2 regions of the Allobosea beijingensis genome follow, and region 2 is predicted to be linked to the other one. Evidence: riboswitches for the same ligand, from Rfam matches in the RefSeq annotation. Region 2 holds a riboswitch; the other holds the start of a gene.

What was found. Region 2 has a riboswitch for cobalamin ahead of Q9235_RS18575 (CbtB domain-containing protein). Riboswitches for the same ligand answer to the same signal wherever they lie in the genome.
Region 1: linked by a shared signal. The riboswitch ahead of Q9235_RS05635 (ABC transporter substrate-binding protein) and the one ahead of Q9235_RS18575 (CbtB domain-containing protein) in region 2 are both predicted to bind cobalamin.

The regions. Positions count from the first base shown of each region.
Region 1 covers NZ_CP132359.1:1,151,038-1,158,672, forward strand. The annotation lists gene Q9235_RS05630 (FecCD family ABC transporter permease) at 1-874, opposite strand, end outside; gene Q9235_RS05635 (ABC transporter substrate-binding protein) at 871-1,908, opposite strand; cobalamin riboswitch at 2,124-2,335, opposite strand; gene Q9235_RS05640 (mandelate racemase/muconate lactonizing enzyme family protein) at 2,371-3,549, opposite strand; gene Q9235_RS05645 (M81 family metallopeptidase) at 3,561-5,054, opposite strand; gene Q9235_RS05650 (ABC transporter permease) at 5,072-5,920, opposite strand; gene Q9235_RS05655 (ABC transporter permease) at 5,920-6,864, opposite strand; gene Q9235_RS05660 (ABC transporter substrate-binding protein) at 7,073-7,635, opposite strand, start outside.
Region 2 covers NZ_CP132359.1:3,888,261-3,895,895, forward strand. The annotation lists gene Q9235_RS18550 (acyl-CoA dehydrogenase family protein) at 1-185, opposite strand, end outside; gene Q9235_RS18555 (TetR/AcrR family transcriptional regulator) at 182-802, opposite strand; gene Q9235_RS18560 (MgtC/SapB family protein) at 972-1,433, opposite strand; gene cobO (cob(I)yrinic acid a,c-diamide adenosyltransferase) at 1,530-2,138, opposite strand; gene cobU (bifunctional adenosylcobinamide kinase/adenosylcobinamide-phosphate guanylyltransferase) at 2,138-2,656, opposite strand; cobalamin riboswitch at 2,712-2,896, shown strand; gene Q9235_RS18575 (CbtB domain-containing protein) at 2,934-3,110, shown strand; gene Q9235_RS18580 (CbtA family protein) at 3,123-3,863, shown strand; gene Q9235_RS18585 (DUF1636 family protein) at 3,873-4,262, shown strand; gene cobW (cobalamin biosynthesis protein CobW) at 4,267-5,322, shown strand; gene cobN (cobaltochelatase subunit CobN) at 5,332-7,635, shown strand, end outside.

The sequences.
Region 1 (7,635 bases), 2.7 Mb from region 2:
CATGGCCGGAGCCGACGAGGAAGCGCGCGGCATGGGGGATGATCAGGCCGACGAAGCCGACCGTGCCGACGATCGAGACCATCACCGCCGTCATCACCGCCGTCGTCGCGAAAAGCACGACCTTGACCCGCGTGACCGCGACGCCGAGCGAGGCCGCCGCATCGACGCCGAAGGCGAAGGCGTCGAGCGCCTTGGCGTGCAGCATGCAGATACCGAAGCCGATGAAGGCGACCGGCGCCGCCATCCAGATGTCGGGCCAGCGCACGCCGCCGAAATTGCCGAGCAGCCAGAACATCACGCCGCGCGCCTGCTCGGCGCTGGCCATGGTCGTGACGATCGTCGCGGTCGCGGCATTGAAGAGCTGCGAGGTGGCGACACCGGCAAGGATGACGCGATCGCTCGCCCCACCCGCCCCCGTCGCCAGCAAGGCGACGACGACGAGCGCGGCGCAGGAGCCGATGAAGGCGCCGGCAGAGACCGAAAGCACCGCGCCGCCGATGCTGATGCCGAGGATCAGCACCGCGACAGCGCCGGTCGAGGCGCCGGCCGAGATGCCGAGGATATAGGGTTCGGCCAGTGGATTGCGCAGCAGAGCCTGGAGGATAGCACCCGATAACGCGAGCGCGCCGCCGCACAAGCCTGCCATCAGCGCGCGGCTCAGGCGGTAATCGAAGATCACGCCCTGCTGGATTGCGCTGACGGGAAAGTCGAGATCGAACAGCCCGTTGCCGAGGGCCTTCAAGGCCGTGTCCAGCGGGATGCGCATTTCGCCAATCGTCACCGCCAGCGCGACCGAGAAGGTCAGCGCCAGCAGCGAGGCCAGCGCGATGCCGATCCGCACCGGCCAGTTCGGCTCATGGGCGGCGTGGCTCAACGCGAGATCCCGAAGCCGGCGATCGCCGTGGCGAGGGTCTCGATGCCGTCGATCGTGTCGAGCCCGGCGCGCGTCGCGCCGACATCCATGATGACGATGCGGCCATTCTTCACGGCGTCGAGCTTGCTGGCGACCGGGTCGGTCTTCAGGAAATCCAGCTTCTTCTCGATATCGTCTGCCGGGAAGCGGCGGCGATCCATCTTCACGGTGACGATCACGGCCGGATTGGCAGCGGCGATGCTCTCCCAGCCGACCAGCGGCCATTCCTCATTGGTCGAAATGATGTTGCGGGCGCCGAGCTTGGACAGGATATAGGCGGGAACGCCGTTCTTGCCGGCCATGAAGCCGTCGCCCTTGATGTCCTTGCTGGAGAACCAGACGACGACCGGCACGTCCTGCGCCTTCAGCCTGGCGACCTGCTCGACGGCCTTGTCCTCGCGCGCCTTGAGCTCGGCGACGAGCTTCTCGGCCCGGTCGGCGACGTCGAAGATCTCGCCGAATTCGCGGATGTTGCGATAGACCAGTTCCATCGTGAACATCTGGGTGCGAACGCCGTCGCCTGCGCCGGAATTGTCCTTGCCGATGCAGTCGGTCGGCGAGACATAAGTCGGCACCTTCACCTTGGCGAACTGGTCGCGCTTGCCGACGATGCCGTTCGGCCCGACATGCCATTCGAACATCGCGGTGACGAGATCGGGCTCCTGCGCCAGCACGGCCTCGAAACTCGGGTCGTTATCGGCGAGGCGCTTCACCTTGGCGTTGACGGCCTCATAGGGCTTGGCCACCGGCGAGAACCAGACCGCCGTACCGACGACGCGGTCACCGAGGCCGAGCGCATAAAGGATCTCCGTCTGGGTCTGGCCGATCGCGACGACGCGCTTGGGCGCGGCGTCGAAAGTGATCGTCTCGCGGCAATTCTCAAGGGTCAGCGGATACTTGGTCGGCGCGGCATTGGCCGTACCGGCGGCGAGAGCGCCGAACAGCGCGACGGCGGACAGGCGAAGCAGGGTGTTGAACGGGCGCGCAGCCGGCATCGAGGCCATCCGAAATGTAACAATGTTGCATTTCTGATAGAGTGCGCGGCAGGCAGCCGTCAAGCCGCCCCGGGCGGCCTGTGCATTGATCTTCGTGAACATGAGTTTCATCGCTCCCCGAGATGACGGCCGGGGCAGCTTTGGGCATGTGGGGCGGGAGGCTGGCCGCAAGGGTCGCCATCGACACACAGGCTTCGGAACACCCCGTCCGAAAGACGTCTTCGACGACCGGGGCAGGTCTCCTGGCTCGCGGGTCGATGCCTGTTCCGCCCGGCCTTCCCGGCGCCTCGGGCGCCAGTGGACGATGGACGGAGAGCTCGCCGCTTACAGTTGCGGGGGCAGCCTCGGCATTGGCGCTAGGCGCGCCTCACCGAATTCCCTCTTAGCTCCGGGAGCAACCCGGAGAACCTCGATCGGCGCACACCCTATAAGGGCGTGGCGCTGCGTCAAGCCGGCATCGTGTCAGAGCCTTGGCGTGCTGTAGAGCCGCTTGCCGCCGACGGAGATCTCGACCTCCTGCAGATAGCCGCGCAGCGCCGTCGTCGCGACCTCGATGCCGAGGCCGGGCGCGTCGGGCGCGGCGACCTGCCCGTTCGCGTCGCGTTCCAGATGATTGGCTGAGATCGCCGTGGCCAGCGGCTTCGGCATGGCCGGATATTCGCAGATCTCGTGATCGGCGAGGCCGGCATAGGGCTGGAGCGAGGCCGAGAGAGCGAGATGCGAGGTGAAGGTGTGGTTGACGAAGGTCACGCCCTTGGCGACCGCGTAATCCGCCACCGCCTTGGACGGGCCAATACCGCCGATGCGGCCGCAATCGATCTGGACGTAGCCGATGCCGCCATAGTCGATGAGCTGCCGCGCCATCGACTCGTTATGGGCGCCCTCCCCGCCGGCCAGCCGGACCTTGGGGCTGCGTTTGGCTAGCGCGCCATAAGGTTCGAGCGCGCTGGCATGGAAGGGCTCCTCGAACCAGAGCACGTTCGCCTTCTCCATGGCGGGCAGACGGGCGGCGGCGCGCTCGACGTCCTCGATGAAGATCTGGCCGGTATCGACGAGCAGGATGCCATCCTGCCCCAAACCCTCGCGAGCGGCGACGAAATGCTCGGCATCAGCCTCGACGCTGCCGCGACCGATCGGCCCCCAGCCGAACTTGGCGGCGCGGAAGCTGCCCTTGCGGGCATCGCGGGCGCGTTCGAGAGTTTCCTGCGCCGTGTCGCCGAAAAGGACCGAGGCATAGGGCGTCTTGGGATGGCTTTTCGCGTATCCGAGCAGGCGCCAGACCGGTTCTGACCGCATCTTGCCGAGGATGTCCCACAAGGCCATCTCGACGCCCGAGAAGGTATGCGGCGCCTGCAGCAGGTCCATCGAGTTATAGGCGACAGCCGCGGCGATGCGGGCGATATCCTCCGGGCTTTCAAGCGCCTGGCCGAGCACGGAGTCGGCGACCGGCCGGCAGACGCCATGCGACATCGGGCAAATGAAGGCGGCGATGGAAGGCAATGGCGCCGCCTCGCATTCGCCCCAGCCGACATGGCCACCGGCGGCGACCCTGACCAGCAGCGCATCCTGGCTGCCATCGGCCTCATCGGTGACGACAGGCATGGCGAGATAGAAGAAATCGACGGCCTCGATCCTGGGCACGGGTCCTCTCCTTACAATTCGTAGATCGTGGCACGAGGCGCGAAGGTGACGCCCTCGTCGAGCGGGTAGATCGGCCGCGCGCAGATGGTGTGGCCGAGGCTCTTCAGGTTGGCGGAGGTCGCTCCGGGCGCGTCGATGTTGAAGTTCCGCGCGCACCACTGGTCGAACATGTGGAATTCGGTGTGCGGCGACTTCACCACGATCAGGTCGAAATCGGTCGGGTCTATGCCGTTGGCGTAATACATCGCACGGTCGAACAGGCTGACTGAACGGCTCATCACGACGACGGTGATGTTGTCCCAAGTGAGCACTGCGGTCGGCCCGGCGCTGAGCGGCGCCTTCATCGTCTCCAGCGCGGCTTCGCCATCCGAGAGCAGCTTGACCTTGACCTTGGCCTTCACCTGCATCGGCGGGAAGCGGGCGGGATCGATCGAGCCGCCGAGCGTGACCTCGATCGTCGCCCCGACGCCCGCCTTATGCGCCGCAGCCGCGGCCGGGGCATCGACGATCTGGGCCAGCACCCGCTTGCCGTAGCCGGCCTTCCGCAAGGCGGCGAGGATCAGGTTGCTGTCGCCGGAGGCGCCGGAGGAGGTCGCGTCGGCGGCATCGGTGAAGATCACCGGGCCGTCGATGCTGCGGGCCTGAGCGACGGCGCGGTCGAGCGGGACAAGCTTGCCCTGCATGCGGAAGCGCAACGGCCAGAACTCCTCGGCGAGCCGGAGCGCCTCGCGCTCGGCGGTTGCCTTATCGCCATCGGTGAGGATCAGCACCTGCGAGCAGAGCTCGGGTACATCGGTGAAGGGATTGCCGATCATGATGCCGGCGGCGAGCGCCCGCCCCTCCTCCTCCAGCCGGCGGCATTCGGCGAGCAGTTCGCCATAGCAGCCGGTCTTGGTGATGAGCTCGTCGCCGCGCACCAGCGCGGGGATGACGACGCGGGCGGCGACGGGCCTGATGCCGCCAGCCATCAGCTTGAGCAGGAGTTCGGCGGCGCGCCGGCCTGTGTCGGCGAAATCGACATGGGGATAGGTCCAGTAGATCGCGAAACCGTCGACATTGCGCAGCATCCGGTCGGTCAGGATGCCGTGCAGGTCGAGCGAGATCACGATCGGCATATCCGGGCCGACGCGCTCGCGCAGCTTCTCCAGCAGGTAGCCTTCGGGGTCGAGTTCACCATCGGCGCCCATCGCGCCATGCAGCGAGACATAGATGCCGTCGATGCGGTCGAGCTTGGCGAAGATCGCGGCGAGGATTTCCTCCGAGAGCTTCTTCCAGCCCGCGGCCGAGAGCGGGCCGGCGCTGCCGGAGCGGGCGCAGATCGTCGGCACGATCTCGATATCGAGCCTCGCCTCGAAGACGGCGAGCGCGCCGCCGAGCTCCTGGTTCTGGCCGCGCTGGATGTAGAGGCCGTCGCCATGATGGATCAGGAAATTCTCGTAATGCGACGGCAGCGGGTTGAAGGAGGAAATCTCCTGCTTGCAGTCGGCGATCAGGATGCGCTTCATCGTGCGGCTCCGGCGGGTCAGAATTTCAGGCGGGGGTCGAGTACGTCGCGCAGGCCGTCGCCGAGCAGGTTGAGGCCGAGCACGCAGGCGATGATCGCGAGGCCCGGAAACACCGTGATCCACGGGGCCTCGCGCATGAAATCGCGCCCCTGGGCGATGATCGAGCCGAAGGAGGCGGCTGGCGGCGGCGGGCCGGCACCGACGAAGGACAGTGCCGCCTCGGCCAGCACCGCGATGGCGAAGACATAGGTCAGGCGCACGATCAGCGGGCCGGCGACGTTGCGCAGCACATGCTTGAACAGGATGGTCCATTCGCCGACGCCGATCGAGCGCGCCGCGGCGATGTATTCCTGCTCCTTCTCGATCAGGACTGAGGCGCGCACGATGCGGGCCGTATGCGGGGTCGTGGCAATGGCGAGCGCGATCACGACATTGGTGAGCGAGGCGCCGAGCACCGCCGAGACGACCATGGCGAGCACGATCGAGGGGAAGGCCATCAGCGCGTCCATGATCCGCATGATCGGCTGGTCGAGATGATAGAAATAACCGGCGATGGCGCCGCTCAGCGTGCCGGCAATCCCGGCCAGCACCACGGTACAGGCCCCGATGGCGAGCGAGATGCGGGCGCCGATCATGACGCGGGAGAGGATGTCGCGGCCGAAATGATCGGTGCCGAACCAGTGGACAGCGCTGGGCGCGGCGAGCCGGGCGCGGACATTGCTCTTGAGCGGATCGAAGGGCGTGAGCCAATCGGCGGCGAGCGCGATCGCGACCATCAGCAGCACCAGCACGGCCCCGATCACGAAGGAACGGTTGCGAAAGAGGCGCCCCCAGAGGGCGCGGCCGACGAGTGGCGTGCCCTGCATCAGGCCAGCCTCACGCGCGGATCGACCACGGCATAGAGGATGTCCACGACGAGATTGATCGCGAGATAGACGACCGCGAGGAAGAGCAGGCCGCCCTGCAGCACCGGGAAATCGCGCGATGCGATGGCGCCGACGATCAGGCGGCCGATGCCGGGGATCGAGAAGACCTGCTCGACGATGACCGCGCCACCGAGCAAGGCGCCGGAGACGATGCCGATCACGGTGAGGATCGGGATCATCGCATTCGGCAATGCATGACGCAGGACGACATGGAGCTTGGCCAGCCCCTTGGCATCGGCGGTGCGGACATAGTCCTGGCTGAGCGTATCCAGCATCGAGGCGCGCGCCATGCGGGCGATGAAGCCGACCTGCACCAGCCCCAGCGTCAGCGCCGGGAGGACCATGCCGCGGAGCCATTCGCTCGGCGATTGCAGGAAGGGCGTGAAGCCACCGCTCGGCAGCCAGCCGAGCGACACGGCGAAGACCAGCACCATGACGAGGCCGAGCCAGAAATCCGGCACCGAGAGTCCGAGCAAGGCCGTTGTCATCACCGCCTGATCGGGCCAGCGATTGTGATTGACGGCCGCAATGATGCCGGCCGCGACGCCGAAAAACACGGCGAAGGCCAGAGCCAGCGCCGCCAGCGAGAGCGTGACCGGCAGGCGCTCGATCAGGGCCGCCGTTACGGAGCGGTTGAGCAGGATCGACTGGCCGAGATCGCCACTGAGGATGCGCCCGTACCAGCCGAGCATCTGCTGCGGCAGCGAGAGATCGAGCCCGAGCGCGCTGCGCAGCTTGGCGACCTGATCGGGCGTCGCCGAGGCGTCGAGGAAGGCCGCTGCCGGATCGCCCGGCACCAGCCAGATCAGCGCGAAGGACATCAGCGAGACCAGGACGAGCACGAGAAAGGCGCCCGCGAGCCGGCGGATCAGGAAATGTCCCATGCCGCCCTCCTTCCGAGCGTCAAAATTTCATTCAAACAAACGAGGTCATCCCGGGCGACCGGAGGGAGACCCGGGATCCATACCGGAGCGCTTCCGAAGAAGGTTCAGGCATGGATCCCGGATCGGCGCCGCTCGGCGGCTTGTCCGGGACGACACGGCTATGATGGCGTCGGTCGATACCTATGAAGGCAGGCATCGACCGTTGCGCTCAAGGCTCCAGCCAGACGCCCCACATGCGCGGGATGCGATAGGGCTTGAAGTTCTTGAGCTTGGCCGTCGAGGCCTGGAAGATCCCGTAATTGCCGGCCTTCATTGCCACCGCCGCATCGTACATGTGCTTCTGGAAGGCATCGAAGAGGGCCTTGCGCTTGGTTTCGTCCATCTCGGCATTGAAGGCGGCGGCGATGCGGTCGATCTCCGGGTCCTTCGCCTGCTGCGAGAGGCCGTTGACCCAGGGCGCCATCACCGAACCCGGTCCCTCATAGGGCTCGATGCCGAAGCCATGCGTCCAGAAGGTCCAACCGGTCGGGGTGAAGCCGATCTTCGAAACGGTCGGCCAGTCGGCGACGGTAATGTCGACCTCCACGCCGATCTCCTTCAGCTTCTGCTGGACCAGCGTCGCGGTGTCGACATTGGGGCGCAGATTATCGGTGATGAAGGTGATCTTGCCGCCCTTGTAGGAGGATTTGGCGAGCAGCTCCTTGGCGAGCTTGATATCGCTCTTGTTGTACTTGTCGCTGCCGACCATCGAGTGAAAGGCTGCGCCCGGAT
Region 2 (7,635 bases):
TGCACGCGCCGCGAACCGACATGGCCGCCGACAACGCTCGCCTGCTCGCGGAACCAGCCGGCACCGAAGGCATCGAGGATACGGCCAAGCGCCGGGTCGGCGGCGAAGGCGTCATAATCCGCCAGCGCCGGGGCCTGGTTCAGCACCTCATGGGTGTCGTAGCCGTAAGCGTCGAGCGTGGTCATGCGGCGCGCCCTTCACGAGAAACCAGTGCGGTGAGGGAGAGATCGGCAAGGGCGGCTGCGATCTCGCGACCACGCTCGGGCGTGGTTGTCCGCTCCGGCGAAAGTGGGCCGATCAATGCCTCCATGAAGCCGCCGACGATCATCGCGGCGGCGGCATCAGGATCGACCGGGCGGAAGGCGCGCAGCGCTTCACCTTCGATGACGAGCGCGCGAAAAATGCCGGCGATCTCGCGGCGATAATCCAGCCGCGTCGCATCGACGGCCGGATCGGCAGGCTCCGCGATCATCGACCAGGCGAGCCGGCGATTGGCGAAGGCGCGGCGCGCGAAGGCCTCGACCGCGGCGGTCAGGCGCTCCGCAACGGGCGCGTCGCTCGCGGCGATCTCGCGCAGCACGGCAAGTTCGCGCGTCGACACGGCCGCGACGATCTCCGCCATCAGCTCGGCCTTGGAGGCGAAATAGGAATAGACGCTGCCGGTCGAGACGCCGCTGGCCGATGCCACCGCCGCAATCGAGGTCTCATGGAAGCCGACCTCCGAGACGATACCGCGCGCAGCGGCGAGAATCGCCTCGCGCTTCCCTGCCTTGCGCGGTTGCTTCTGCCGAGTGCCAACCATACGCGACCTCGAAATTGAATTTGAATTCGGATTCAATTTGAAGAGATGGATTGCAGCCGTCAAGGGGCGGCGGCTTGGGGTGCGTGGCGAAGCAGGGCAGCCGGGGTCTCAGGTCGCCGACAGCATGTTCCCGCGAGCCCTGTTGTCAGGATGGGAGCCAGTCCGGCACTCAGGAAGGCGGCGCCTCACCCGTTCCGGCCGCTCTGCGGCCAGCCCAGCGCTCGACCGAATGGTCGATGGCGAGCAGGACGAGGGCAAGAAGCGTGGCCGACGCCACGATCGCATAGTCACCGAGCCCAGCGGCGCAACCGAGCGCAGCGGTGACCCATATCGCCGCGGCCGTGGTCAGGCCTGTCGGCGTCGAATGGCCCCGGCGCAGCACGATGACGCCGGCGCCGAGAAAGCCGATTCCGGTCAGAAGCCCCTGGACGACGCGGCTCGCGGCGTCGGCCTCGCTCGGCTCGCTAAAGATCGTCGCGGCAGCGGCCGTGCCCAACCCGACCAGCCCGAAGGTGCGGATCCCGGCCGCGCGCTGCTTGTTGGTCCGCTCCCAGCCCACGACGATGCCGGCGGCCATGCCGGCCAGCAACCTGGCAAGCAGATCCAATTGTCCCCACAGAAAATCACTCATGGCCCACCCCCGAAAACGATGATCGAGGGCATGAACGCATGAGAGCCGCCTGCGTTCGTTCTCTGGCAAACAAGCAGCAGCCGGCGATGCGGCCTGCTAGAACTCGATCCCCTGCTGTGCCTTCACGCCGGCAGCAAAGTGGTGCTTCACCAGCGTCATCTCGGTAACGAGGTCGGCGGCCCCGATCAATTCCGGCTTGGCGTTGCGGCCGGTCACGACGACGTGCAGATCAGGGCGACGGGCAGCCAGCGTCGAGACCACGTCGGCGAGCGGCAAATAATCGTAGCGCAGGGCGATGTTGAGTTCGTCCAGCACCAGCAGGCGAATCTCCGGATCGGCCATCAACTCCCTGGCCTTGGCGAAGGCGCGCTCGGCGGCGGCGATGTCGCGGGCCTTGTCCTGCGTCTCCCAGGTGAAGCCCTCGCCCATGCTGTGCCAGCTCACCTGATCGCCGAAGGCTTCCAATGCCTTGCGCTCCCCGGTCGACCAGGCGCCCTTGATGAACTGCACCACGCCGATGCGCCAGCCATGGCCGAGCGCGCGCAGAATCAAGCCGAAGGCCGCCGTCGACTTGCCCTTGCCGGGGCCCGTGTTGACGATGAGCAACCCCTTTTCGAGCGTCTTGGAGGCGACTTCGGCGTCCTGAACCGCCTTGCGCTTCTCCATCTTCGCCTTGTGGCGGGCGGCGTCTTCGGTATCCGTCATCATTTCACTCGCATCGGCAGTCCAGCGACCATGAAGACCACGCTGGCCGCCCGCGCCGCAAGCGCCTGATGGAGACGCCCGGCCTCGTCGCGGAAGCGGCGAGCCAGCGCATTCTCCGGCACGATGCCGAGCCCGACCTCGTTGCCGACCAGCACCAGCGGCGCCGAGACGCGCTCGCAGGCGGCGATCAGGGCTTCGCGGGCTGCGGCCGTATCGTGTTCCGCGAGGATGAGATTGGTCAGCCAGAGCGTCAGGCAATCGACGAGGACCGCGCGCCCCTCCGGTTGGGCGGCGATGACTTCGGGCAGGTCGAGTGGCGCATCGACCGTCTGCCAGCCGGCCGGACGGCGCGCGCGGTGCTCGGCGATGCGCTCGCGCATCTCGTCGTCATAGGCCTGTGCCGTCGCGATATAGCTCCAGGGCGCCGGCTGGGCCTCGACCAGCGCCTCGGCATGGCGGCTCTTGCCGGAGCGGGCACCGCCGAGGACGAGGGTGAGATGGGGAATTTCGTTCGGCATCGCGGAAGCAGGGTTCAAAGGACCATCCTGCATTGCACAGCGGCACGGCGAAGGCTAATGATCGTCGCTGACGGTGCCTCCGCGAGGAGGTGAAAAGGGAACGCGGTGCGAGACCGCGGCTGCCCCCGCAACTGTAAGCGGATGTCCTTCGCCATCGGCCACTGGAGCGCTCGCTCCGGGAAGGCGGCAAGGGACGCGAAGTCCGCGAGCCAGGAGACCTGCCGTCGACCCGCAGAGATCCAACCGGCTGCCGGCGGGGCGGCCACGGAGAACGCTTATGAACACCGTTTCGGTTTCCACCCCCACACTCAGCGTTTCGGACCGCGTCAAGGCGGTTGCCGCTGCGCTCGTGATCGGCGTCGCGCTGATCTACACGACCGGCTTCGCGGCCTCGACGAACCTCCACAACGCCGCGCACGACAGCCGTCACGGCCTCGCCTTTCCCTGCCACTGAGGGAAAGCCATCATGGTCACGCGTGTTCTCACGGTCAGCATCCTGGCCGGGCTTCTGGCTGGCTTGATCGTCGCCGCCCTGCAGCATGTCACCACCACCCCGCTGATCCTCAAGGCCGAGACCTATGAGACGGCGCTCGCGCTGAAGGCGCCGACTCTCGCCGCCTTCGACGGCGAGGCGAAACTCATCCTCGCGCATGGCCCGGCCGGCGACGCGCCCGGCCAAGACCATGCCGAATGGAAGCCGCAGGACGGCCTCCAGCGCACGCTCTTCACCGGCGCGGTGACGATCGCGACCGCGATCGGCTTCGCGGCTTTGCTGCTCGCCGGCATGATCGCGGCCGGCGACCGGATCGAGCAGCGCACCGCCCTCGTCTGGGGCGCCTGCGGCTTCCTGGCGTTGGGGCTCGCGCCGGCGATGGGGCTGGCTCCGGAACTACCAGGCGCGGCCTCGGCTGCGCTGGGACAGCGCCAGTTCTGGTGGCTCTGGACCGCCATCGCGACCGCGGCCGGGCTCTTCCTGTTCCTGCGCTTCGATCAGCCCTGGCTGAAGCTCGTCGCCATCGTCGTGATCCTGCTGCCGCATGTCGTCGGCGCTCCGCTACCGGCCCCACCGGAGAGCAAGGTTCCGGCGGAGGTCGCCGCCCATTTCGCCTCGCTCTCGCTCGGCATCCAGGCCGCGCTCTGGCTCGTCACCGCCTTCATGGTCGGCGTGCTCTGGCCCTGGGCGAGCCGCCGGGCCTCTGAAGCCTGAGGCAAGCCAATGTCCGAGGGCGACCTCACCATCCATGTCTGCACGGCCTGCCGCCGTGCCCGCGCCGATCTCCCGGAGGGTTACGACCAGCCGGGGCTGGCGCTGGCCGAACGTCTCGCCGAACAGCTCAAAGCCAAGGGCAGCACGATCCCCGTGCTGCCCGTCGAGTGCCTCTGCGTCTGCAAGCGGCCCTGCACCATCGCGCTCACGGCCGATGGCAAATGGACCTATCTGATCGGCGACCTCGACACCGACACCCATCTCGACGAGATCGTCGGCGCCGCGGAGGCCTATGCCGCCAGCGCCAACGGCATCGTTCCCTGGAAAGAGCGGCCGCAGTCCTTCCGCAAGGGCGTGGTCGCGCGCGTGCCGCCTTTGCCGGCGCGCCAGCAAGGATGACATCATGAACACTCCGCAGACCACGAACCTGGGCAAGACGCCCTGCACGATCATCACCGGCTTCCTCGGCGCCGGAAAGACAACGCTGGTGCGCCATCTCCTCGAGAATGCGCAGGGCAAGAGACTCGCCGTGCTCGTCAACGAATTCGGCGATCTCGGCTTCGACGGCGAGTTCCTCAAGGGCTGCGGCATCGCCGGCTGCAGCGACGAGGACGTGGTCGAGCTGCCGAATGGCTGCATCTGCTGCACGGTCGCCGATGATTTCGTGCCGGCGCTCGAGAAGCTGCTGAACCGGCCGAATCCGCCCGAGCATATCCTGATCGAGACCTCCGGCCTCGCTCTGCCGAAGCCGCTCGTCACCGCCTTCAACTGGCCGGCGATCCGCTCGCGCGTCACCGTCGACGGCGTCATCGCCGTGGTCGACGGCCCGGCGGTGGCCGAAGGCCAGTTCGCCGATGATCCGGAAGCGCTCGCGGCGCAGAAGGCGGCCGATGCCTCGGTCGACCACGACAACCCGCTGGAAGAGGTGTTCGAGGACCAGATTCTCTGCGCCGACCTGATCCTGCTCAACAAGAGCGACCTCGTCGACGAAGCCGACCGCGCGCGGGTCAAGGCCGAGATCGCCGAGCATCTGCCCAAGGCGATCAAGATCGTAGAGACCGCCCATGGCAAGGTCGAGCCGACGCTGATCGTCGGCCTCGGCGCTGCCGCCGAGAACGATCTCGCCGCCCGCCCCTCGCATCATGGCGAGGGTGAGCATGATCACGACCATGACGATTTCGACTCGGTCGCCGTGCCGCTGCCTGCCGGTCTCTCCCCCGAGGAGCTCACGGCGCGCGTCGCCAAGGCCGCTGAGGCCGAGGGCGTGCTACGGCTCAAGGGCTTCACCGCCGTGCCGGGCAAGCCGATGCGCCTCGTCGTGCAGGGCGTCGGCCGCCGCGTCGGGCATCATTTCGACCGGGCCTGGGGCGCGAGCGAGCCGCGCGATGGGCGCCTGACCGTGATCGGACTCAAAGGCTTCGACCTCAAGGCCGTGGAAGCGGCCCTCGCGGGGGCGTAACCTCAACCGATGCATCTCCTCCCGACCAGCGAGATCAGGCTCGACGACGGCGAGGACGCCGTCGATCTCGCCCTGCCGCCGGGAGACGTGCTCGTCCTGTCCTTCACCGACAGCGACCTCTCGGCGCTGGCGGTGGCGGCAGGTGACAGCAATCTGTCGGTGCGGCTCGCGCCGCTCCGGCGGTTGAAGCACCCGCTCTCGGTCGATTTCCTGATCGAGAAGACGGCGGCGCAATCCCGCTTCGTGCTGGTGCGCTGCCTCGGCGGGCTCGATTACTGGCGCTACGGCATCGAGCAGTTCGGCGCGGCCTGCCGTAAGCGCGGCATTCCGCTCGCGATCCTGCCCGGCGACGAGCGCGACGATCCGCGGCTCGGCGAGCACGCGAGCGTCCCGGCGGAGTTCGCGGCGCAGCTTCTGGCCTATTTTCAGGCCGGCGGCGGCGTCGAGAACATGCGGTGGTTGCTGCGGCGGATCGCAGGTTATCTGGCACAGACCGCTGAAACCCTGGACCTGGCGCCCCTCCCGCTGCCGTCCTTCTTCGCGCTCGGCAGCAATGGCGATCCGTTGCCATGGCACGATGCGCTGTCCGCCTTGCCCGCCCACCGCCCGCTCGTCCCGATCCTGCTTTACCGCTCCGGCGTTGCAGCCGGCGACATGGCCATGGGTGAAGCCATTTCCGCCGCCCTCACTGCTGCGCGCGGCCTCACCCCGCTCCCCCTCGCGCTGACCAGCCTGAAGGACCCTGCCGTCACGGCCGAGTTCGCAGCGTTGATCGCGGCGCGCAAGCCGGCCCTGATCGTCACCACCACCGCCTTCTCCGCCCGCGAAGGCGCGGATTTCGTGCTCGACGGCGCCGATTGTCCGATCCTGCAGGCGGTGCCGGTCGGCTCCCAACGCGAAGCTTGGGAGGCTTCCCCGCGCGGACTCTCCGCCGCCGACCTCGCCATGCAGGTCGCGCTACCGGAATTCGACGGGCGCATCGGGGCCAGCCCCGTGGCCTTCAAGGCGGAAGAGACCGATCCCACGACCGGTCTCACCATCCGTCGGCTCGTGCCCGATCCAGACGGCATCGCCGCACTCGCCGATCTCGTCGCCGGCTGGATCGCGCTCGCCCGCAAGCCCGCTGCAGAGCGCCGGCTCGCGCTGGTGATGTCGGACTATCCCGCACGCGGCGGTCGCGCCGGCTTCGCCGTCGGGCTCGACACGCCGGCGAGCGTGATGGAGATCCGGGAATTGCTGGCGGAGGCGGGGTATGAGGTTGGCTCTGCAACCTCCTCCGTCATCCCGGGCTTGCCCCGGGATCCATGCCGGAGTGCTTCCGATCGAGGTTCAGGAATGGATCCCGGATCGGCGTCGCTGACGCGGCTTGCTCGGGATGAGGAGGAGGGAATGACAGAGGGGGCCTTGCTGATGGCCTCGCTCACCACGGCCCCGACGAGCCTGAGCATTCCGCTCGCGACCTACCGCAACTGGCTCGCGACCATCCCCGCCGTAGCGCGCGATGCCCTCATCGGCAGCCACGGCCTCCCGGAAACCGATACCGCGTGCGGCGACGGCGCCTTCCGGTTCCGTGTCATGCGCTTCGGCAAGCTGACCGTCGCTCTCCAGCCGCCACGCGATACGACACCCGACCGCAAGGCGCGTTATCACGATCCCGACGCGCCGCCGGGCCATGGCTATCTCGCCTTCTATCTGGCGCTGCGCCAAGTCGAAGCCATCGACGCTCTGATCCACTTGGGCACGCATGGCACGATGGAATGGCTGCCGGGCAAGGCGGTCGCGCTTTCGGCCGGCTGCTGGCCGCGTCTCGCTGTCGGTGGGGTGCCCGTGGTCTACCCCTATGTCGTCGACGATCCCGGCGAAGCCGCTCCGGCCAAGCGCCGGCTTTCGGCCGTCACGCTCGGTCATCTGCCGCCACCTCTGGCCGAGACGGAAGCCGCCGGCGAAACCGCCCTGCTGCGAGACCTGGTCGAGGAATTCTCGCAGGCGCAAGTGCTCGATCCGCGCCGCGCCGATATCGTCGCCAGCGAAATCCGGGCGCGGGCCGAGGCGAGCGGGCTTGCCGCCTCCTGCGGGGTCGCCGCCGATACGGACATGAACGAGGCGCTGACGCTTCTCGACGCCCATCTCTGCGACATCGCCGAACTGCCCTTCCGCGATGGGTTGCATATCTTCGGGCGCTCGGAGATCGACCCAGCCTCGGCCCGCAACGAGCGGGAGAACCTTCTCGCCGCCCTCGACGGCCGCTTCGTCCCGCCCGGCCCGGCCGGCTCGCCGCATCGCGGCCGGCCGGATGTGCTGCCGACCGGGCGC